3 regions of the Halopseudomonas sp. L-58 genome follow, and region 1 is predicted to be linked to each of the others. Evidence: predicted binding sites of a transcription regulator. Region 1 holds the regulator's gene; each other region holds the start of a gene.
The links. The regulator FliA, encoded in region 1, starts transcription of late flagellar genes. The targets are predictions, from matches to a motif close to CTAAAGTTTNNNNNNNNNNNGCCGNTAA.
Positions count from the first base shown of each region.

Region 1 (7,622 bases):
AGCCCGGCGCGAGGATCAGATTGAAGCATTCGGAGTCGCTGAGACGGTCCGCTGCGTCCTTGTCCATCATGCCTTTCTCGACCGCCTTGGCCCGCAGGATTTCAGGGTCCATGCCACGACCATCGTCGACGATGGTCAGCAGAATATGATCACCTTCCTGCTGCGCAGCCAGCACCACCTTGCCCGTCCGCGACTTGCCTGCGGCTTCGCGCTCGTCCGGCAATTCGATACCGTGGTCTACCGAGTTGCGCACCAGGTGCACCAGCGGATCGGCCAGCGCCTCAACCAGGTTCTTGTCCAGATCGGTCTCTTCACCAATCAGCTCAAGATTGATTTCCTTCTTGAGGTTGCGCGCCAAATCGCGAACAACCCGGGGGAACCGACCGAAGACCTTCTTGATCGGCTGCATGCGCGTTTTCATGACCGACATCTGCAGGTCGGCCGTGACCACATCCAGGTTGCCAACGGCCTTGCCCAGCTCTTCATCACCGCTGGCCAGACCCAGACGCACCAGGCGGTTACGCACCAGCACCAGCTCACCGACCATGTTCATGATTTCATCCAGCCGGGCGGTATCGACGCGCACTGTGGTGTCAGCCGCTGGCGCCTCGGCGGGCGCAGCCGACTTGGCCGGTGCCGGTGCGGGTGCTGCGGCCTTGGCCGCCGGCTTCGCTGCAGCCTTGGGCGCAGCGGGCGTTACCGGCTTGCTGGCAGCAGGTTGTGCAGCGGGCTTGGCAGCCTGGGACTGGTCGGCCTTGGCGTCAGCAATACCGGGTGCAGCACCCTTGCCGTGAAGCTGATCAAGCAGCGCTTCGAATTCGTCGTCAGTGATATGGTCATCGGAACTGTCGGCAGCCGACGTCTCCGGCGCAGCAGCAGGTGCTTCCTTGACACCGGGGGCAGCACCCTTGCCGTGCAACTGGTCAAGCAGCGCCTCAAATTCATCGTCGGTAATGTCGTCACCGTCAGACGCCGGCCTGGACGATTCAGCGGCTGCCGGCTTTTCTGCCGCAGCTGCCGGTGCCTTGCCCGGACCATGCAGTTCATCCAGCAGGGCCTCAAATTCGTCATCGGAGATCTCATCCGCGCCGGCGGCGGGCGCTGTCTGGGCAGCAGCAACAGAGGCTGCGGCAGCCGCACTGCCATCACCATGCAGGGCGTCAAGCAACTGCTCGAATTCATCGTCGGTGATGTCACCCTCGGCAGCGGCAGGTGCCGCAGCGTCAGCCGGACCAGCCTCGGGCTCCGGCTCAGGCGCTTCTGCAGCAGGCGGCTCGCTTGTTGCCTCATCCGCCGATGCGGGCTGAGCCAGAGCGGCCAACGCATCCAGCAGAGCAGGCGCAGCAGGAGTCGGTTCCTCGCTCTCTCGCACCTGGGCAAACATGCCATTGACCGTGTCCAGCGCCTGAAGAACGACGTCCATCAACTCGGGCGTGACGGTACGTTCGCCCTTGCGCAGAATATCGAATACGTTCTCGGCGATATGGCAGCAGGCAACAAGGGCATCCAGCTGAAGAAAGCCGGCCCCGCCCTTTACGGTGTGAAAGCCGCGGAAGATAGCGTTAAGCAGATCCATGTCGTCGGGCCGGTTTTCCAGCTCGACCAACTGTTCGGACAACTGCTCGAGAATCTCGCCGGCCTCGACCAGAAAGTCCTGGAGAATCTCTTCATCCGCATCGAAACTCATGCACCCACTCCCCTCGGGCGTGTTATCGGAAGGCCACGCAATGCCGCCTTGAATTTCCATCTCGGCGCTGCGCAGTCACTCAACGTTGCTGCCAGGCAGCGACCTTGAGCAGTCAGACCGGCCGCGCGCTCAGCGTGCGGCAGTTACAGCTGACATCAGAATCCCAGGCTGGAAAGGAGGTCATCAACCTCATCCTGACCGGAAACAACGTCTTCCCTTTTATCGGCATGAATTTGCGGACCTTCACCCCTGGAGGAGGATTTTTTTCCGTCCTCGGGAGATTCACCATGATTGATGCCGGTAATGCGGTCGACCTGTCCCGCCATTCGGACCAGGTTGACCAGGCTCTCTTCGACATCATGCACAAGCGTAGTCACACGCTTGATCACCTGGCCGGTCAGATCCTGATAGTCCTGAGCCAGCAGAATATCGTTCAGATTGGTGGACAGATCCTTGCTGGTCGATTCGGTCTGCTCAAGGAACTCGCCTACCCGGCGGTAGAGGTCGCGAAACTCGTCCGCCGCCATCTCCCGACGCTGCAGCCGCTGCCAGTCTGACTTGAGGGCGTTCGCCTGCTGCCCCAGATCAGCGACCTTGGGCACGCTGGCCTCGACCAGATCCATGGTCCGGTTGGCCGCCTTGTCGGTCAGCTGAACCACATAGTCCAGCCGGTCAGAGGCATCGGATATCTTGGAAGTATCGTTGTCACCACCCAGCGCGTGGGTCGTGTCGATCTGAAAATTGACGATGGCATTGTGCAACGCGCGGGTGAGCTGCCCCACCTCGTGATAAAGACCACGGTCGCGTGCCTGATTGATGGCATGAATGACCAGCAACGCTTCACCGAAGTTGCCGCTCTCAAGGTGACCAACCAGCTGGTGCGCATTGTCCTTCAGCGAATGCTCGAATTCCTGAGCGGTCGCCTGGCCGGGATCCTTACTCAAAGCCATAACCTGTACCCCGGTTGATTATTATTTAGCCTGAACTCGCTCAAAGATTTTTTCGATCTTTTCTTTCAAGGCCTGAGCCGTAAACGGCTTGACCACATAGCCATTGACGCCCGCCTGCGCGGCTTCAATGATCTGATCTCGCTTGGCCTCGGCCGTTACCATCAGCACCGGCAGGTGCTTGAGCCGCTCGTCGGCCCGCACAGCGCGTAACAGGTCAATGCCGCTCATGCCGGGCATGTTCCAGTCAGTCACCAGAAAATCGAAACTGCCGCTCTGCAGCATCGGCAACGCGGTGTTGCCGTCATCGGCTTCGGCTGTGTTGGTAAACCCAAGGTCGCGCAACAGGTTCTTGATGATGCGCCTCATCGTCGAAAAATCATCAACGATGAGAATTTTCATATTCTTGTCCAAGTCGACCTCCGTACAAACCAGGGAATGTGCAGGCCTGCACCCCAAAAACCCATCGCAAATAACCAATCAAGCCGCAAAAGAAGCTCTGATCAATCAGCTGGAAGCCAGCAGGCTGATCGGATGCACCCTCGAAAACGCCACCTGGACGTCCGGCCCGAAGCCACTACCTGTCGAGCAATCCGAGCATTGTCCGGATGTTGACGACAAAATCAATCATTTCGCCAGCTCATCAGCTTCGAGCGCAACCTAGCAGCACATTGACTGTGCAACTGACTGACCCTGGATTCACTGACACCCAGCACGGCGCCGATCTCCTTGAGGTTAAGCTCCTCATCGTAATAAAGCGACAGCAGCAGTCGCTCGCGCTCGGGCAACGTGTCGATTGCCGCGATCAAAGCCGCTCTGAAACGCTCATCCTGCAGCCCGGACGCCGGTTCCTCGCCGCCCTGCACATCTGCCGGCGCACCCGACTCAAGCAGATCATCAAAGCTGAACAACTTGCTGCCGGCGGTATCACTGAGAATCGTATAGTACTCTTCCAGGCTCATCTCCAGCTCGGCGGCAACTTCGTGATCCTTGGCGTCACGCCCGAGCCGCGCCTCGACCGCGCGCATCGCATCACTGACCATCCGCGTATTGCGGTGTACCGAGCGTGGCGCCCAGTCGCCCTTGCGCACCTCGTCCAGCATCGCACCGCGAATGCGGATGCCGGCATAGGTTTCGAAACAGGCGCCCTTGCCGAAGTCGAAATTGCGGGAGGCTTCCAGCAGCCCGATCATACCGGCTTGCATTAGATCCTCCACCTGCACACTGGACGGCAGCCGCCCCAGCAGGTGGTAGGCAATTCGCTTTACCAGCGGCGCATACTGCTCGACGAGTCGATCCTGCTCACCGCGAGAACTCTGTGCTCGTGTATACATGCTCAATCCGCCAGCCTGTGCTGTCATAGGCCAGACCCAGTCGGTTGCACCAGACGTTCGACGAAGAACTCCAGGTGTCCTCGCGGGTTGGCCGGCAGCGGCCAGGCATCAACTTTCTGTGCAATGGCGCGAATTGCCAGCGAGGCCTTGCTGCGCGGAAAAGCTTCAAACACCGCGCGCTGCTTTTGCACTGACTTGCGCACCGCCTCATCAAACGGAACGGCTCCGACATACTGAAGTGCAACGTCAAGAAATCGATCCGTCACCTTGGCGAGCTTAGCAAACACCATGCGGCCCTCCTGCGGCGTGCCGACCATATTCGCCAGCACGCGGAATCGGGTCATCCCGTAATCACGGTTGAGCAGCTTGATCAGGGCGTAGGCATCGGTAATCGACGTTGGCTCGTCACATACCACGACGAGCACCTCCTGCGCCGCCCGCACGAAGCTGACTACCGAATCACCAATGCCGGCCGCCGTATCGACGATCAGCACGTCGATATTGTCACCGATCTCGCTGAACGCCTGAATCAGGCCGGCATGCTGCTGGTGGTTGAGGCTCACCATGTTGGCGGCCCCCGAGGCGGCCGGCACAATACGAACGCCGCCGGGGCCGGTGACCAGAACGTCACGCAGATCGCACTTGCCCTCCAGCACGTCGGCCAGCGTTGCCTTTGGCTTGAGCCCCAGCAGCACGTCAACGTTGGCGAGACCAAGGTCAGCGTCGAGCAGCACAACGCGCCGTCCCATCTCCGCCAGAGCAAGGCTGAGATTCACCGACACGTTGGTCTTGCCGATGCCACCCTTGCCCCCGGTGACCGCGATTACCTGAACCGGATGTTTGCTGCCCATCTGCGCTGATTACCTTAATCCTGTGAAATTGCTTAACTGGCCCGCTGGCTGTTCATCATACCGGCAAATACGTCGGCCATGGTCTGATCTGCCGGCGCATCATTACCAGCCATACTAACTGCACGACTCACCAGCTGATGCCCAACGGCACGACTGATATCGTCGGGAATGCGCTGGCCATCTGCCAGATAGGCTACCGGCAAACCCTGCTCCATCGCCAGCCCCAGCGACTCACCGAGCGTTGCGGCCTCGTCCACTTTCGTCAGAATGCAGCCCGACAGACCGCACACCTTGTAAGTATGGTAGGCCGCTTTCATGACTCGGTGCTGGCTGGTCGCCGGCAGCACCAGCAGATTGCGTACCCGACGCCCCTGACTGGCCAGGGTGTCGAGCTGGCCGCGCAGGTAGGGATCGTTGGCCTGCAGACCGGCGGTATCAATCAGAACCAGGCGCTTGCCGGCGAAATCGGCCAGCACGTCATTGAGATCCTGCTGTTCATCTACCACCTTGACCGGCACATTGAGAATGCGGCCCAGGGTGCGCAACTGTTCGTGCGCGCCGATACGATAGGTATCCATGGTGACCAGAGCAACGTGCTGACTGCCGTGCTTGAGCACGTAACGCGCAGCGAGCTTGCCCAGCGTAGTCGTTTTGCCGGCACCGGTGGGGCCGACTAGCGCGATCACGCCGCCGGCATCGAGCGGCTCTTCGCGCAGCACCGGCACACGATGCGCCAGATAGGCCAGCAGCATGCGCCAGGCCTGACGTGGATCACTCACGTCAGAAACCTGACGCAGCAGATCCTGACTGACCTCGGCCGGCAAGCCCATCTGGGTCAGACGGCGCCAGAGACCGGCCTGTTTCGGCTTGTGCTGATTGAGCTGCCCCCAGGCCAGCCCCCCCAGCTGAGACTCCAGCATTTCCCGCAGCCCGGCCAGTTCGGCGCGCATGGCGCTGAGGCTGGCATCTTCAACGGCCGCTGCCGCCGGCGAGCGCTCCGCAGCAGGCCGGCTGGCTGCAGCCGGCGCCGCCGGCTCAACCGGCTCCTGAATCAGCCGATCCAGCAGATCACGGGCCTCCACAGAACCCTGGCGAGCCGCGTGGCGCATGCTGTCACCAAACAGCTGACGATTGACCAGCGGCTGATCGTGGGAGGCCATCTCGCCCACCTCCAGCTCGGCGCGCGCGGCAACGATGCGCTCCTGGGTCTTTTTCAATTCAGCATCCAGACCCGGTGTCGGTGCCGTCAGACGGGGCGCCTCGTAGTCCAGCGCAGCGGTCAGCTCAACGCCACCGGCCACCCGGCGATTGGCGATGATCGACGCATCAGCGCCCAGCTCATCGCGAACCAGCTTCATCGCCTGGCGCATGTCTGCGGCAAAGAAACGTTTGACTTTCATGGCTGACCTCGTCGCTTTTCTGGCACCGCCCGCTGGCGGTTGCTGTCATTCATTCAGAGTGCTGCAGTTCAGTTCTGGCCAACCGTCGCAATGATGGTGACCTGCTTGCTGTCCGGAATTTCCTGGTAGGACAGTACATGGGCGCCCGGGGCTGCGTAGCGTACAAACTTGGCCATCATCATTCGGATCGGCCCCGCTACCAGCAGTACTGCCGGCTTGCCCTGCACTTCCTGCCGTTGCACGGCATCAGACAGTGAGCGCTGCAGCTTCTCGGCCATGCCAGGCTCCAGCAACATACCGTCGTCGGCGCCCTGACCGGCCTTCTGCATACTCTGTAGCAACATCTGTTCCAACCTTGGCTCCAGCGTGATCACAGGCAGCTGAGAGTCAAGCCCCACAATGCTTTGCACGATTGAGCGCGACAACGCGACACGCACAGCGCCGATCAGCGCGCCGGTATCTTGACTCTTGTTCGAGTTGTTGGCGATGGCCTCGGCGATGGTCCTGATGTCACGAACCGGCACCTGTTCCTGCAGCAGCCCCTGCAGCACCTTGAGCAGGTTGGACAGGGAGATCAGCCCCGGCACCAGCTCCTCGGCCAGCTTCGGCGAGGCCTTGGCCAGCACCTGCATGAGCTGCTGCACTTCCTCGTGACCAATCAGCTCGTGGGCGTGCTTGTAGAGAATCTGGTTGATATGGGTGGCAACCACGGTGCTGGCGTCAACCACGGTATAGCCGAGTGACTGCGCCTGATCCTTCTGGTTAGGCTCAATCCAGACTGCGTCCAGACCAAACGCCGGATCCTTGCCGGGCACACCCTTGATCTCGCCAAAAACCTGACCCGGGTTGATCGCCAGCTCACGGTCGGGGTAAATCTCGGCCTCGGCCACACCCACGCCCATGAGCGTCAGGCGGTAGGCATTGGGCGCCAGATCGAGGTTGTCGCGGATATGTACCGAAGGCATCAGAAAGCCCAGATCCTGCGAAAGTTTCTTGCGAACGCCCTTGATCCGCGCCAGCAGTTGCCCACCCTGATTGCGATCAACCAGCGGGATGAGCCGATAACCGACTTCAAGCCCGACCATGTCAACCGGGGTCACATCATCCCAGCCAAGCTCACGGGCCTCCGGCGCCTGAACGGCCGGCAGCTGGGCCTGCTGACGCTCTTCCTGCACCTTTTCCTCCTCCTTGGCCTGCTGACGCTTGGCGATGAGGTAGGCGCCCGCCGCCGCAATCGCACCGAGACTGAGAAAAGAGAAGTGCGGCATACCAGGGATAAGCCCCATGACGATCAGGATGGCCGCAGCCACCGCCAGCGCCTTGGGTGAAGCAAACATTTGACGCTGAACCTGCGCCCCCATGTCTTCCGAGGAGGAAACCCGGGTCACCATGATCGCCGCAGC
Region 1 covers NZ_JBSXON010000028.1:36,993-44,614, forward strand. The annotation lists gene AC13EY_RS01765 (chemotaxis protein CheA) at 1-1,687, opposite strand, end outside; gene AC13EY_RS01770 (protein phosphatase CheZ) at 1,843-2,631, opposite strand; gene AC13EY_RS01775 (chemotaxis response regulator CheY) at 2,659-3,036, opposite strand; gene AC13EY_RS01780 (RNA polymerase sigma factor FliA) at 3,258-3,995, opposite strand; gene fleN (flagellar synthesis regulator FleN) at 3,992-4,819, opposite strand; gene flhF (flagellar biosynthesis GTPase FlhF) at 4,852-6,219, opposite strand; gene flhA (flagellar biosynthesis protein FlhA) at 6,288-7,622, opposite strand, start outside.

Region 2 (7,622 bases), on a different contig from region 1:
CCCATCAGCAGATTTTTGGCCAGGCCGGTGGGCTTGCGGGCACCGGTATCACTGGTGGCGACCAGATCTTCCAGTTCAGTGTTGAGGTCGGTGGCGTCGCTTGGTTGGCTCATGGCTGCGCGCTTCTCCTGTGCATTTTGATTATGGTGCGGCAGTTGTCCTGCCGGTGCAGCATGCCTGTGGGCGCCGCGATAGGAACGAGATCTCGTGGACCCGCGTCCGGGGCTGCCGAAATGGCGGCAGCAAGGTAAATCGGGTAACCGAAAACAACCGGGCCACCCCTGAGGATGGCCCGTTTGGTGTTACATCCAGCCGCGTTCCTTGTAGTAGCGGATGGCGCCTTCGTGCAGCGGTGCCGAGAGGCCGTTCTTGATCATTTCCTCTTCCTTCAGGGTGGCAAAAGCCGGGTGCAGGCGCTTGAAGCGGTCGATGTTCTCGAATACCGCCTTCACTGTATGGTAGACAGTCTCGTCATCGGTAGCTGTGGAGGCTACCAGCGTTGCACGCACGCCGAAGGTCTCTGTGTCGGCGTCATTGCCACGATACAGGCCGCCCGGAATGATCGCCTTGGCGTAGTAGGGGCGCTCGCTGATCAACTGATCGATTTCCGGTCCGGATACCGATACCAGGTTGGCGTCGACAGTGGTGGTGGCCTCCTGAATGGAGCCGTTCGGATGACCGACGACATACACCATGGCGTCGATGTTGTTGTCACCCAGCGCAGCGGCCTGCTCGGCTGCATCAAGCGCAGAGGCCAGGGCAAAGTCGTCAACTGTCCAGCTCAGCGCCTGCATAACAACGTCCATGGTATCGCGCTGACCTGAGCCCGGATTGCCGATGTTGACGCGCTTGCCCTTGAGGTCCTTAACGCCGGCGATGTTGGCGTCGTTGCGGGCTACGATAGTGAGCGGCTCACCATGCAGGGCGAACAGGGCACGCATGTCACTGAAGGGGCCTTCGGATTCAAAGCTCTGAATGCCTTCATAGGATTTGTACTGAATGTCCGATTGCACCACGCCCATGTTCATCTCGCCGCCACGGATAGCGTTGACGTTGGCGACCGAACCACCACTGGAGGGAGCGTTGCAACGAATGCCGTGTTCGGCTGAATTGCGGTTGAGCAGGCGGCAGACCGATTGACCGACCACGTAATAAACACCGGTCTGACCACCGGTACCGATGGTGACAAAGGTTTCGGCTGCCGCGGTTGTTGCACCCAGTGAAGCGTATCCGATTGTGGCTGAGAACAGCAGGGCAAGGGATTTGCGCATCATGTGATGTAGCTCCTTTTTCTGATTGTCTGTGGCGACTGCAAGACAGCAGCCCGCCAGCGTGCGAGGCCCGATCCTGTAACAGGGCCGAACACATTCACCTGTTCAGTGTAGTGGATGATTTGAAATCCATTAGGACCATAACCGCAGCGCCGCGGTCGGGCAACCCTGATGGGGAAACGAAAACCCGGCCTGAAGCCGGGTTTTACGTGCGGATTACTCTACGGGTGGCCAGCCACCCATCTCGCGCCAGCGATTGACAATGGTGCAAAACAGGTCTGCTGTCTTCTCGGTGTCATATCGCGCCGAATGGGCCTCGCGGCCGTCGAAGTCGATACCGGCAGCGCTGCAGGCTTTCGCCAGCACTGTCTGACCGTAAGCCAGGCCGCCCAGCGTCGCAGTATCGAAACAGGAGAACGGATGAAACGGATTACGCTTGATCTGTGTGCGCTCGACTGCGGCGTTGAGAAAGCCCAGATCGAAGAAAGCGTTGTGCCCAACCAGAACGGCCCGCTTGCAGCCGGCAGATTTAACGGCCTTTCGGATGTGCTTGAAGATCTCGGTCAGTGCATGCTCTTCGCTTACTGCCTGGCGCAGCGGGTGGTCCAGCTTGATGCCGGTAAACTCCAGTGCCGCCTGTTCAATGTTGGCACCCTCGAAGGGCTCGACACGAAAGAAGGTCGTGTGGTCCGGGTAGACCATCCCTTCTTCATCCATGTTGATGGTGGTGGCTGCGATTTCCAGAAGCGCATCGGTCGCTGCATTGAAACCGCCGGTTTCAACATCAATGACGACCGGGAGAAAGCCCCGGAAACGATAGGCCAGAGGGGATTTGGTCTTGCCGCTTGGCAAGACGTCCTGTTCTTCGCCTTCGAAGTCGAACTCGCTCACGAAATATCCTTTGCTGTGTCGATGTGGAAGGTCAGACCAGGCGCCAGCGAATCTGTTCGCCGGCACGCAGTGGAACAATGCACTGATCGCCGAAGGGCAACTGATCGGCCACGGTCCAGCTGTCGCGTTCCAGGCTGATGGTGTCGGTGTTGCGTGGCAGACCGTAAAAATCGGGGCCGTGGAGGCTGGCAAAACCTTCCAGTTTCTCCAGGGCACCGAGTTCATCGAAGGCCTCTGCATACAGCTCAATGGCCGCGTGAGCGGTATAGCATCCGGCACAGCCACAGGCGGCTTCCTTGGCATGGCGGGCATGGGGAGCCGAATCGGTGCCGAGGAAGAATTTGCTGGAGCCGGATACGACTGCATCACACAGCGCCCGCTGGTGAGTCTGACGCTTGAGTACCGGCAGGCAGAACAGGTGCGGACGGATGCCGCCAACCAGCATGTGGTTGCGGTTAAACAGCAGGTGGTGCGCAGTAATGGTTGCGCCAACGTTGGCTGGAGCCTGATTGACAAAGCTCACCGCATCAGCGGTGGTAATGTGCTCGAACACCACACGCAGGGCCGGGAAGCGGTCCACCAGTTTGACAAGCTGCTGGTCGATAAAGGCTTTCTCACGGTCAAAAATGTCGACCTCGGCATGGGTGACCTCACCATGTACCAGCAGCAGCATGCCGACCTCGGCCATTGCTTCCAGCGCCGGATAGATGTTCTCCAGCGCGGTAACGCCAGACTGCGAGTTCGTCGTGGCACCGGCCGGATAAAGCTTGGCGGCAACCACCAGACCACTGGCGTGCGCCTGACGCACAATCTCCGGGGAGGTTTTGTCGGTCAGGTAGAGGACCATTAGCGGTTCAAAACGGGAGCCGGCCGGGCGTGCAGCCAAAATGCGTTCGCGGTACCCGGCGGCTTCCTCAGCGTCACGTACCGGGGGTACCAGGTTCGGCATGATGATGGCGCGGCCGAAGGCGCGAGCTGCATCCGGTACGGTGTGCTGCAGTACTGCGCCATCGCGCAGGTGAATATGCCAGTCGTCCGGGCGAATAAGCGTCAGGCGGTCGGTCATGCGTGGGGTTCCAGTCCAGATCAATGGCGCAATGCTAACCCAATCAACCCGGCTTTGACACTCCGAGGGCGCCTGTGCGCAAGGTTAGCCGGCAGATCAGTCGCTATGGGTGCGCCGTGCAGGGCCAGAATCCCGATTGAGGTGACGCCCGGCATTTTTTTGATTTGCAGGATAAAGTTTTTCCCGCACGCGCCGATGACACAGGCAATAGAAGCAGGCGCCCCGGTTTTCAGGGGGCGGCAATCGGAGAACCGTGTGACACGAATCCCTCTGGTCGTTCTGGCAGCGCTAACGTTTTCTGCCGAGGCAATGACCTTTCAGACCCGCATGGAAGACGTGCAATGGCAGGTCGAAGGGGATCAGTTTGCCTGCCGATTGACTCAGTCAGTCGCAGGATACGGTGAGGCGAGCTTTGTGCGGCGTGCCGGAGAGCATCCGCAATTCGAATTGACAGCCTGGGATAACCCGATGCGCCCCGGCCCGGCCCAGGTATTCAACGATCCGCCCCCCTGGCGCCCGGGAACGGCCGCCCAGTCGGTCGGGCAAATTGTGGTAGGCGCAGGTACCTATACCATGATGGCGCCCTATGAGCAGGCTGACCGCATGCTCGCCGGACTGGCCTCGGGCCTGCAGCCAACCATCATGCGTGGCAGCCAGGTAGGGGGCGATCCAGTCAGGGTGGTGATTTCCAGTGTGGGCTATCAAAAGGCGCGGCTGGACTTTCAACAGTGCATCAGCGGCCTGCTGCCGATCAGTGCGTCGCAGGCAGCCCAGAGCATCATCAGCTTTGGTGCCGGAGGCAGCAATCTGAGCGCCGACGCCAAAACCAGGCTCGACGCCATCCTGCAGTACATAAATGCCGATGAAAGCCTCAGTGGTATCATTCTCGACGGCCACTCGGATAATCAGGGCAACCGCCTGGACAACCGGGAACTGTCGCGCCAGCGCGCACTTGCCGTGCGGGACTACCTGACCGAGCAGGGCGTTGACGAAAACCTGTTTACAATGCGTTTTCATGGCGACAGCTATCCGGTCGCCAGTAATCGCACCGCCGAAGGTCGTGCAGCCAATCGCCGGGTAATGGTGCGGCTGCAGCACGACTGACGCGCAGCCCTTGGAACTGTTTTGCTCAATCGGCACAAGACCCGAAAGTCGAAGACCTCTCCCCTGTGAATCCTGCTGCTCTGGCGCTAGAATAGTCGCTTTCGTCCATTCCCTACGGGGTGGCGGTTCAGTCTTGCTTAAGGGAGCATGTAATGGCAGAAGTCAACAAAGTCGTCCTGGCCTATTCCGGCGGTCTGGATACCTCGGTCATCCTCAAATGGCTGCAGGAAACCTACAACTGCGAAGTGGTCACCTTCACCGCCGACCTCGGTCAGGGTGAGGAAGTGGAACCTGCACGCGCCAAGGCTCAGGCCATGGGCGTAAAGGAAATCTACATCGACGACCTGCGTGAAGAGTTTGTCCGCGACTTCGTGTTCCCGATGTTCCGTGCCAACACCGTCTATGAAGGCGAGTACCTGCTGGGTACCTCTATCGCCCGTCCGCTGATTGCCAAGCGGCTTATCGAAATTGCCAACGAAACCGGTGGTGACGCCATCTCCCACGGCGCTACCGGCAAAGGCAACGATCAGGTTCGTTTCGAGCTGGGTGCCTACGCGCTCAAGCCTGGCGTGAAAGTGATTGCTCCCTGGCGCGAATGGGATCTGCTGTCCCGCGAAAAATTGATGGATTATGCCGAGAAACACGGCATTCCGATCGAGCGCCATGGCAAGAAGAAGTCTCCCTACTCGATGGATGCCAACCTGCTGCACATCTCCTATGAAGGTGGCGTGCTGGAAGATACCTGGACCGAGCACGAGGAAGACATGTGGCGTTGGACTGTTTCCCCGGAGAACGCACCGGACCAGGCCACCTACATCGAACTGACCTACCGCAAGGGCGACATCGTCGCGATCGATGGCAAGGACATGACCCCGGCTGAGGTCCTGACCTACCTTAACAAGGTCGGTGGTGCCAATGGTATTGGTCGCCTGGATATCGTTGAGAACCGCTTCGTCGGCATGAAGTCCCGTGGCTGCTACGAGACCCCCGGCGGCACCATCATGCTGAAGGGCCACCGCGCTATCGAGTCCATCACACTGGACCGTGAAGTTGCGCACCTCAAAGACAGCCTGATGCCGAAGTATGCCGAGCTGATCTACAACGGTTTCTGGTGGAGCCCCGAGCGTGTGATGCTGCAACAGATGATCGATGCGTCCCAGTTGAACGTAAACGGTGTGGTTCGCCTGAAGCTGTACAAGGGCAACATCATGGTTGTTGGTCGCAAGTCTGATGACTCTCTGTTCGACGCCAACATCGCTACATTTGAGGACGACGCCGGTGCTTACGACCAGGCCGACGCCGCCGGCTTCATCAAACTGAACGCGTTGCGCATGCGCATCGCAGCCGGTAAAGGTCGCAAGCTGATCTGATCAGCATTCATTGTGACGACAAAACGCCCGGCGGAAGCAATTTCGCCGGGCGTTTTCGTTTATATGTTGCTAGCAGTGGTGGTAAACCGGTAGCTTTGGCTGCATCGACACGCAAGGGTAGCGATCATGCGAATTCTGCACACCATGCTCCGGGTCGGAGATCTTGAAAAGTCCGTGGCCTTCTACACCGAGGTACTGGGTATGACCCTGTTAAGGCGCAAGGACTATCCAGAAGGACGCTTTACCAACGTGTTTGTCGGCTACGGAAACGAGGCGGACCACGCGGTGCTGGAGCTGACCTGGAACTGGGACACCTCTTCCTACGATCTTGGATCGGGATACGGGAACATCGCGATTGAAGTTCAGGACGTCTATCTTGCCTGCGAACAGATTCGGCAGGCTGGAGGCAAGATCGTGCGCGAGGCCGGGCCAATGAAACACGGTACTCGGGTACTGGCCTTCGTTGAAGACCCGGATGGTTACCGAATTGAACTTCTGTCTGCCGTGGCATGAACTCGGAAGCTGATCTGGCTTTCGGGGAGGAGTGAGAATGGGGGCGGTGCTTGCAGCGATAGTGGTGTTAGTGCTGGTCGGATGGGGCGTCAGCGTCCACTACAGGCGTCGCCGTGAGCGCAAGGCCCTGCTCTCGGTCCTTGCCCAGATTCGTGTGCTGCGCCAACTTGTCGAGCAGGTGCAACGTCTCCGGGGACTCAGCTACGGGGTCATGTCCGGTGAGCGGAGCCTTGAAGCACGGCGCTGGTCGGTCCACCAGCAGGTCAATCAGTTGTTTGAAACCTGTCAACTCTATCAGCCCTCCCTCCACTGGCACGGCAGCTGGCACGATGCACTGGCGTGCTGGACTCAGCTCGAGGAGGGCAGGGACGAGCAGGATCCGGAGTCGATGCTTCTCATCCACAACGAGATGATACGTAATCTGCTGGCAACGGTGCAGGGCTTGGCTGAACGCCATGATCTGGTATGCCTCGGCCGGCTTGCGCCGCAGGCCGAGGGCCTGTGGCTGGAGTTATTGCGTAACACCGAGATCGTTGGTCAATCCCGGGCGATAGGTACCGGGATTGCGGCCAATCGCCAGAATCAGGCGGGCGCGCGGGCGAAGCTGGCGGCGTTGGCGGCGCAGCTTCGTGAGCAGTGCTATGCCGTGCTGGCACGGTTGGCCTCGGATCCGGAGCTGCGCTCATTGGTCGACCATCCGGTCAGGGCGGCGGAGGATGCGCTCGATGTACTGCTCGAACGCATCAGCGCTCTGCTTGACAGCCCTGAGCCGGGAATTGACTCAGCCGGCTACTTTCAGACGGCCACGCAGGCCTTGAGCGCGCAGTTATTACTGGTAGACATGCTACTTGCCCGGCTTGAAAGGCGAGCGCTCAGTTCCGACTGATACCGCGAATCTGGGCTGCCATATCGGCTGCATACAGATCGGTCATCCCGGCAATAAAATCCACTACCCGAAGATAGCTGCGATAGGGTGGCCAGTCCGCCTGCGGTATGGTGTGGCCCAGCAGATCGAGAATGCGCTGGTGCTTGAAGCTGAGGTTCTGACCGGCGTGCAGCTCGTTGACTGCGCCGCAGAAGGCATCCAGCAGTGTCTCCAGTGTGCTGTAGGCGCCGATTTCGTGCAGCGTCTTGCGTTTGTCCTGGAAGATGCGCTTGCGTGCCATCTGCTTGGCGTCGAGTACGCAGCGCCGTGCTGCGCCATGCATGTGCTCGACCAGATCACCCTCCAGATCACCCGCCAACAGCGTTGGTTGCTGCTCAATGAAGGCCTCCGCAGCAGCGTTGACCAGATGTTCTATCGCCTTGCCGCGCAGAATGGCCAGCCGGCGACGTTGGGAGTCCTGGGGGCCGAGTAGCCGGTAGGTTTCCGGCAGGTCGTCACCGACCAGATCGAGCAGGACTTGC
Region 2 covers NZ_JBSXON010000034.1:28,253-35,874, reverse strand. The annotation lists gene AC13EY_RS02940 (TRAP transporter permease) at 1-113, opposite strand, end outside; gene AC13EY_RS02935 (TAXI family TRAP transporter solute-binding subunit) at 303-1,274, opposite strand; gene rnt (ribonuclease T) at 1,488-2,123, opposite strand; gene pyrC (dihydroorotase) at 2,194-3,228, opposite strand; gene AC13EY_RS02920 (flagellar protein MotY) at 3,484-4,332, shown strand; gene AC13EY_RS02915 (argininosuccinate synthase) at 4,485-5,702, shown strand; gene gloA (lactoylglutathione lyase) at 5,829-6,215, shown strand; gene AC13EY_RS02905 (nitrate- and nitrite sensing domain-containing protein) at 6,253-7,101, shown strand; gene AC13EY_RS02900 (deoxyguanosinetriphosphate triphosphohydrolase) at 7,088-7,622, opposite strand, start outside.
Region 2: AC13EY_RS02920 (flagellar protein MotY) is a predicted target of FliA. The motif match lies at 3,400-3,427, and genes of this name have one in related genera.

Region 3 (7,622 bases), on a different contig from region 1:
GCGACAGCCTTCTTCAGTTGGTTGATCCCGCGCTGCAGACGCGGTTGCAGAGCATCAAGGGTACGGCCTTTGTGCTGGTGACCGGTATTGGGCTGTATTTTCTCGTGCGTTACCACCTGCGTCGTCGGCGCCAGCATGAAGAGGCGCTCAGACGCAGTCAGGAGCGCTTCAATCTTGCCCTGATAGGGGGCAACGATGGTCTCTGGGACTGGGATATCGCCAGTGGCGAAATGTATGTCTCGTTGCGCGGTCGGGAAATTCTCGGACTTGCCCAGCAGGGCGCCTTGCTCCCGGACTGGCTGGAGTTGCTGTATCCCGAGGACCGCGACCTGGCCCGCCGGGAGCTGGTGCGTCATCTGCGAGGGGACTCCGAGCGCCTGGATGTCAGCTATCGGATTAGCCGGCAGGATGGTAACCGCTGGATTCAGGTCGGCGGCAAGGCAGTGCGCGACGAAAGCGGTCGCGCCGTGCGGCTGGTGGGCATGCTGCGTGATGTTACCGAGCAGGTTGACCGTGAGCAGCGCCTGCGCCAGGCCGGTGTGATGTTCGACTGCACCAGTGAGGGGATGCTGATCTGTGACGTCGACCAGACCATCCTGGATGTCAACAATGCTTTCTGCAAGATCACCGGCTACGAACCCTCCGAGGTGATTGGCCGGCAGCCGCGCATGCTTGCCTCCGGCCGGCATGATCGCACCTTTTATCGTCAGCTCTGGCAGCAATTGCATGCCACCGGGCGCTGGTCCGGGGAAGTCTGGAATCGGCGCAAGAACGGCGAAATCTATCCGCAATGGCAGAACATCATCAGCGTGAAGGACCACCGTGGCGAGTTGAGTCATTATGTGGCGGTGTTCGCGGATATGAGCGTGATCAAGCGCAATCAGCAGGAAATCGATTATTTGGCGCACCACGATCCGCTGACCAAGCTGCCCAACCGGCTGTTGCTGAACGAACGTCTGAGCACCGCCATTGCCCGCTCGAGGCGAACGAAAGGAGAGCTGGGTCTGCTGTTTATTGATCTGGATCGCTTCAAGGGTGTCAACGATAGCCTCGGTCACAGCGCTGGTGACCAACTACTGCAGCTGGTCGCCCAGCGGGTGCTGCAGGTATGCGAGGAGAGCGACACGCTGGCCCGGCTCAGCAGCGACGAGTTTGCCCTGCTGCTTGAGCGCGATGTCTCGGCAAGCCAGATGGGCAAGCTGGCCGAGCGCATCCTGCGCCTGCTGCAGAAGCCGTTCGAGTTGTCGGGCCAGCTGCTACACATGAGCGCCAGTATCGGTCTGGCGCTGTTTCCGCAGGATGGTCGGGATGGAGCAGAGCTGCTGAAAAATGCCGACTCTGCCATGTCGCTGGCCAAGCAGCGGGGGCGCAACGGTTATGCCTTCTACACCCAGGAGCTGACCGAATTGGCGCGTCGCCGCCTGAGTCTGGAAACCGACCTGCACGAAGCGATCAGATACAACCAACTGCGTGTGTATTACCAGCTGCAGAAGGACCTGCGCAGTGACTGCTTTGTCAGCCTCGAAGCGCTGGTACGCTGGCAACATCCAACCCAGGGGCTGGTAGCTCCCAACGAGTTTCTGCCGGTCGCGCGCAACGCCGGTCTGATGAGCGATATTGATGAGTACGTGCTCAATGAGGCCTGCCGACAGTTGCGGTGCTGGATTGATGCGGGCTATCCGTTGAAGGCCGTTGCGGTCAACATGTCCGGCTACTGGATGGAGCGCGGTGATGTGTTTGGTAGTGTGTCGACGGTGCTCAGACGCTATGGACTGCCTGCCGAGTGTCTTGAGCTGGAGGTAACCGAAGACGAGGTCATGCACTTTAACGCAGCGGGCGTTCAGCTGCTGGATCGGCTGTCGGAGTTGGGTGTCGGCCTGGCAATCGATGATTTTGGCACCGGCTACTCGTCGTTGCTGCGGCTCAAGCGCATGCCGGTCAACAAGTTGAAAATTGACCGCGGCTTTGTCTCCGACCTGCCGGGCAGTGACAGTGACAGCGCGATGGCGCGTGCCATCATCGCGCTCGGCAAGAGCCTGCAGCTGAAAGTGATTGCCGAGGGTGTGGAAACCGGGGAGCAGGAAGCCCTGTTGAGCGGTCTCGGCTGCGATATGGGGCAGGGTTACCTGTTCAACCGTCCGTTACCGGCCGACGAAATCGAGAAGCTGTTGGGAGAGCCTGGCCATGACTGAATTTCAGCCGCTGCGCATGGACCGTCGACTGCCCTGTCGGGTCGGCCCGCAGGATCAGCACTGGCAGGCGGCGCCGCAAGCGCCGATCAGGCGCTGGCAGCTGGAGCGTGAGGCGCCGGAGAGCGGACAGGTAACCAGTCTGGTGGAATATCTGCCGGGTGCACGTTTCCCGGTTCATCGGCATCCGGCCGGAGAAGAGATTCTGGTGCTGGAGGGCGTGTTCAGCGATCAGTCGGGTGATTATCCTGCCGGCAGCTATCTGCGTAGCCCGGCGGGGTCAGAGCATGCGCCGTTTTCGCAGCCGGGCTGCCTGATTTTCGTCAAGCTCAATCAGTTCGCCGAGGACGATCAGGCAACCGTGCGTCTGACCGCTGACAGCGCGAACTCGGTGACCTTTTGTGCTGGTGTCAGCGGCAGCTTGCTGCACCAGCACGGCTGCGAGCGTACCTGGCTGCTGGATTGCCGGGCCGGGGCGGAGCTGCGCTGGCAGGGTGACCCGGCGGGTGAGCTGCTGGTGGTCAGCGGCGGTCTCGCCGAGGCGGGGCAGACTCACCGCGCGTTCAGCTGGTTGCGAGATACCCGCCTGGGCGAGCTGGGGCTTCGCGCCGCCGAACCGAGCCGGCTGTTGCTCAAGTTCGGCGCGTTGCGCGGGTTACAGGAAGACCCAGAGCAGTAGCACGCCCAGCACAATGCGGTAGATCACAAAGGGCTGCATGCCGATCCGCTTGATGAACGCCAGGAAGTAGTGGATGCACAGGTAGGCGCTGATACCGGACAGCAGCACACCGGCCGCCATGTGCAGCCAGTCGACGGCCACCTTGCTTTCGATCAGCTCGATGGTTTCCAGCCCGCAGGCCAGTACGATCACCGGAATCGACAGCAGGAACGAGAAGCGCGCCGAGGCTTCGCGGCTCAGGCCCAGCATCAGCGCGGCGGTCATGGTGATGCCGGAGCGCGAGGTGCCGGGAAACAGCGCCAGCGCCTGCGCGCAGCCGATGAACAGCACATCCTTCCAGGTCATCTGGTGCTCGCTGCGGCTGCCGCGGTGGCGCCAGTCGGCCCAGCCCAGCAGCAGGCCGAAGGCAATCAGGCCGATCGACAGATAGATGGGCGAGCGCAGCACGGTCTCGATCGTGTCTTTGAGCAGCAGCCCGGCCAGCCCTACGGGAATGGTACCGAGGATCACCGCCCAGGCCAGTCTTGCGTCGTCATCCAGCTGGCGGGTGGTCAGTGAGCGGCCCCAGCTGACAGTCATGCCGAGGATGTCGCGGCGGAAGTAGATCAGCACGGCGGACAGGCTGCCCAGATGCAGGGCAACGTCAAAGGCCAGCCCCTGATCGGGCCAGTCGGTCAGCACCGGCACCAGAATCAGGTGGGCCGAGCTTGATACCGGCAGAAATTCGGTGATGCCCTGAACTATTGCCAGAATGAAAACCTGCAGCCACTCCATCGTCAGCCTGTGCTCCGCTAGTTGAAAAGGCGCAAGTAAAGCACGCCGGACGGTGCTGGCGCGACCCTCGTTGCGATTATGCGCTGCCAACACCGGTACTGATTCGTGTGGCAGACAATGGTTCACCGCGCGGTTGTCATGTCATTGTCGGATGACGCACTACAACAAGGAGAATCACATGCGTTGGCAACATCGACCCGAGGGCTCCAACTGGGGCGATTTTGGTCCGGACGACGAGCTTGGCCGTCTCAATCTGCTGACCCCCGAGAAGGTGCTGCAGGGCGTTGCAGAAGTTCGCGAGGGGCGCAGCTTCTGCCTCAGCCTGCCGCTGGACTATCCCGGCGGTAATGCCCTCAACCGCCTGCGGCACCCGCCCAGACGCTTTACCGCCGGGCGTGCCGACAAGCTCAACTACAACTTCGAGCTGCAGCGCCTGAATCCGAGTTTTACCGACGTGGTCAGCGACGATGCGGTATTGCTGTTTACTCAGTATTCAACCCAGTGGGATGCGCTCTCGCACGTGGGCGGTTTGTTCGACGCCGACGGTGACGGGGTGGCCGAGCCGCTTTACTACAACGGCTGGAAGGCGGGCGAGCATATTTGCGGGCCTTCCGGTCACGAGGACGGGCTGGAGGGCGTAAACGCCACCCGGCTGGGCATCGAGAAGATGGCCGAGACGGCGGTGAGTGGTCGCGCTGTGCTGATTGACCTGGAGCGGCACTGCGGTCGGGAGCGGGTGCTGGTCGACTATGCGCGGCTGCAGCAAATCATGCAGGCAGACGGCGTGGTGGTGGAGCCGGGGGACATGGTTTGTCTGTATACCGGGTTCGCCGACGTGATTCTGGAGATGGACCGCCAGCCCGACGCGGCGCGGCTGGCATCCAGCTGCGCGGTGCTGGATGGCCGCGATCCGGCGCTGCTGCAGTGGATTACCGATAGCGGCCTGAGCGTGTTGATTGCCGACAACTACGCGGTTGAGGCCTATCCGGCGAGAGAGGGGCAGGGCTGTTGTGCTGCCTTGCCGCTGCATGAGCATTGCCTGTTCAAGCTGGGGGTGCATTTGGGCGAACTCTGGTACCTGACCGAGCTGGCGCAACATCTGCGAACCGGTGGCCGCAACCGGTTCATGTTGACGGCGCCGCCGTTGCGCTTGCCGGGCGCGGTGGGATCGCCGGTTTCGCCGGTTGCACTGGTCTAGTGCTCGTAACACGCGGAGCCGGCCGGACAATCTCGCGAAAACCCGACCATTCGGACAGGTAGTGCTCGATATTGGTGCGCGCGCGCAATTAAGGGGCGAATGCTGCTTTGTCGTGGTGCGCATCTGATGGCGGTGCAGTCATCGTGCTCATACGCGAGCTGCATGATGACGCGGTGCCATGCTTTATGGTGTGAATATTGCTTCGGGCCTGGTTCGACTGAAGCTGGAGATTGCCACCATGAGCCTGAAAAGCGACCAAATGAACCTGTCAGTGTCGGAGCGGCGGTGGCTCCCGTGGTTCGGGCCAGCCGGTAAACTCGCCATGGGCTGGGCCTGCCGGGTCAACCGCAACCGTTACGGCCAGCTTGAGTCCATTTTCGACAGTCTTGCCGCAACAAGGGTGCGGTTGTTGCAGCAATGGTGCGAGAACCAGTGGGCCGGGCTGCAGGGCATTGGTCAGCAGCTGAGCGACGGCGGTGCCGAGGCGAGCGAGGCACAGTTGCGTAAACTGCGCAGCAAGCTGCCGGATGCCTCAGAGCTGCTGCTGCTCGGCGCCGACGGTACCGTGTTGGCCAGCAGCGCCGGTCAGCTCAGCGACTTGCAGCTTGATGCCCAGGCGGTGCGGGCGGGGCTGCAGCATCGTTTTTTGCACGGGCCGTATGTCGATCAGCGAACCCTCAAGGTGGGGCCCTCCACTTCCAGCTTCCACGATGCCGTCACCCTGATGTTCTATTTGCCATTGCACGGTCCGAACGGCGAGGCGCTTGGTTGCCTCTGTGCACGGGTACCCAACGATGTGCTGGGTGATCTGATCCAGCGTGAGGCCGGACATATCTATCAGGAGTCGGGTGACAACTACATCTTCATGGTCGAGTCACGCTTCAGTCCCTCGATTGAGCCGGGCCGTGCGTTGTCTCGCTCGCGCTTTGAAGACAACACCTTCAGCCACGGCGACAACCTCAAAAATGGTATCCGGACGGCGTGGGGCACGGTCAGCGTGCGCGAGCATACCGAGTTCGAGGTGCGCTTTACCGATCCGGCCACCGGCGAGCTGCACCCGGGTGTGCGCGAAACCATTCGCAAGGGCGAGAACACCTACGTCAAATACCCCGGTTACTCCGACTATCGTCACATTCCGGTAATCGGCAAGGGTGTGACCTTCAGTCTGCCAGGCTCGCCCGACCGCTGGGGCATGATGTGCGAAGCAGACCTGGAAGAGGTCTACCGGTACCGTTCGCTCAGCTACAATCTGATGAAGGATTTCTGGGTTCTTGCCGCACTGGTCTTTGTTGCCCAGCTGGGTTTCGATCTGATCGGTCTGGATGGCTGGCCAGCGCTGGCCGCTCACGTTGGCGTGCTGGGCCTGGCGGGCCTGTGGTTTTGGCACAGTGCCACGAACAAGCTGGCGCGTCGGCTGGGCCGCATGACTGAAATCATCCGCAATATTGCCGAAGGCGAAGGCAATCTCAGTCAGCGCATGGACACCAGCCGCCTGGTGCCGGATGAAACCGGTGAGCTGGGGCGCTGGATCAACAGCTTTATCGATAACCTCGATACCATCGTCGGACGGGTCAAGCAGGCCAGTCGCCACGCCTTGCAGAACAGCGAGCAGATGCTGGGGCGCAATCAGCAGGCCAGCGATACCGCAGAGGAAGTGACCAGCAATATCCAGCAGATGCTGGGCATGATCGAGGCGCAACTGCAGACGGTCAACGCGGCGTCGGAAACTGCGGCGCAGATGAAGGCCAATATGGCCAGCGTGGTTGAAGCGGCCCGGGCGCGGCTGGACACCGTCACCAGCGGCACCCGCAAGATTCGCGACATCGTCGAAAGCTCGGCGGCCAGCGTGCAGGTGCTGGACAGCCGCACCGGCGAGATCGTCGGCATGGTTTCACTGATTACCGACATTACCAGCCAGACCAATCTGCTGGCGCTCAACGCCGCTATTGAGGCCGCCCGTGCGGGCGAGCATGGGCGTGGTTTTGCGGTGGTGGCGGACGAGGTCAGGGCGCTGGCAGCTCGAACCGCCAAGGCCGCCGACGAGATCAGCCAGGGGATTACCAGCATCCGCGATGCAACCCGGGAAACCGTGGTGGTGATGGAGCGCGGTGTTGCTGATGTAGACCTGCAGCTGCAACAGGCGGCCAGCGCGTCGGATGACAACGACTTGCTGTACCAGACCGTCGAGGAGCTGTTCGAGGTGATCTCGGTGATGGACACCAACAGCAAGGAACACGGTCGTCAGGCCGGCCACGTGGCTGAGGCGACGCGCTCAATGAGTCAGGTCATTACCGCACTGCGCGCCAGCTCGGGGCAGGTGAAGGAAACAGCGTCACGTTTGCATCAGCTGTCGGATACCTTTCAGGTCAGCGCCGACCGGTAGGCCAGCGATGCTGGCCTGGCGGTCAGCTGCAAGCTGCAAGCCGCAAGCTACAAGCAAAGGCAAACCCCAGGCACGTGCTGGTCTGGGTGTTTATTGCAGCTTGTAGCTTGAGGCTGGTTCTAAAACTAAAAAACCCCGGCTCTCACGAGACCGGGGTTTTTCTTGCAGCTTGCCGCTTAAAGCTTGCGGCTGCTGTAACCGCGCTTCGCGCCGGTTACAGCTTACCTTCCAGCTCCGGTACCGCCTCGAACAGGTCTGCAACCAGGCCGTAATCGGCCACCTGGAAGATCGGCGCTTCTTCGTCCTTGTTGATCGCAACGATCACCTTGGAGTCTTTCATACCGGCCAGGTGCTGGATGGCACCGGAGATGCCGACCGCAACGTACAGCTGCGGCGCAA
Region 3 covers NZ_JBSXON010000077.1:210-7,831, reverse strand. The annotation lists gene AC13EY_RS15215 (putative bifunctional diguanylate cyclase/phosphodiesterase) at 1-2,192, shown strand, start outside; gene AC13EY_RS15210 (cupin domain-containing protein) at 2,185-2,868, shown strand; gene AC13EY_RS15205 (undecaprenyl-diphosphate phosphatase) at 2,845-3,642, opposite strand; gene AC13EY_RS15200 (cyclase family protein) at 3,821-4,840, shown strand; gene AC13EY_RS15195 (methyl-accepting chemotaxis protein) at 5,079-7,223, shown strand; partial or broken gene AC13EY_RS15190 (FAD-binding protein) at 7,438-7,622, opposite strand, start outside.
Region 3: AC13EY_RS15195 (methyl-accepting chemotaxis protein) is a predicted target of FliA. The motif match lies at 4,905-4,932, and genes of this name have one in related genera.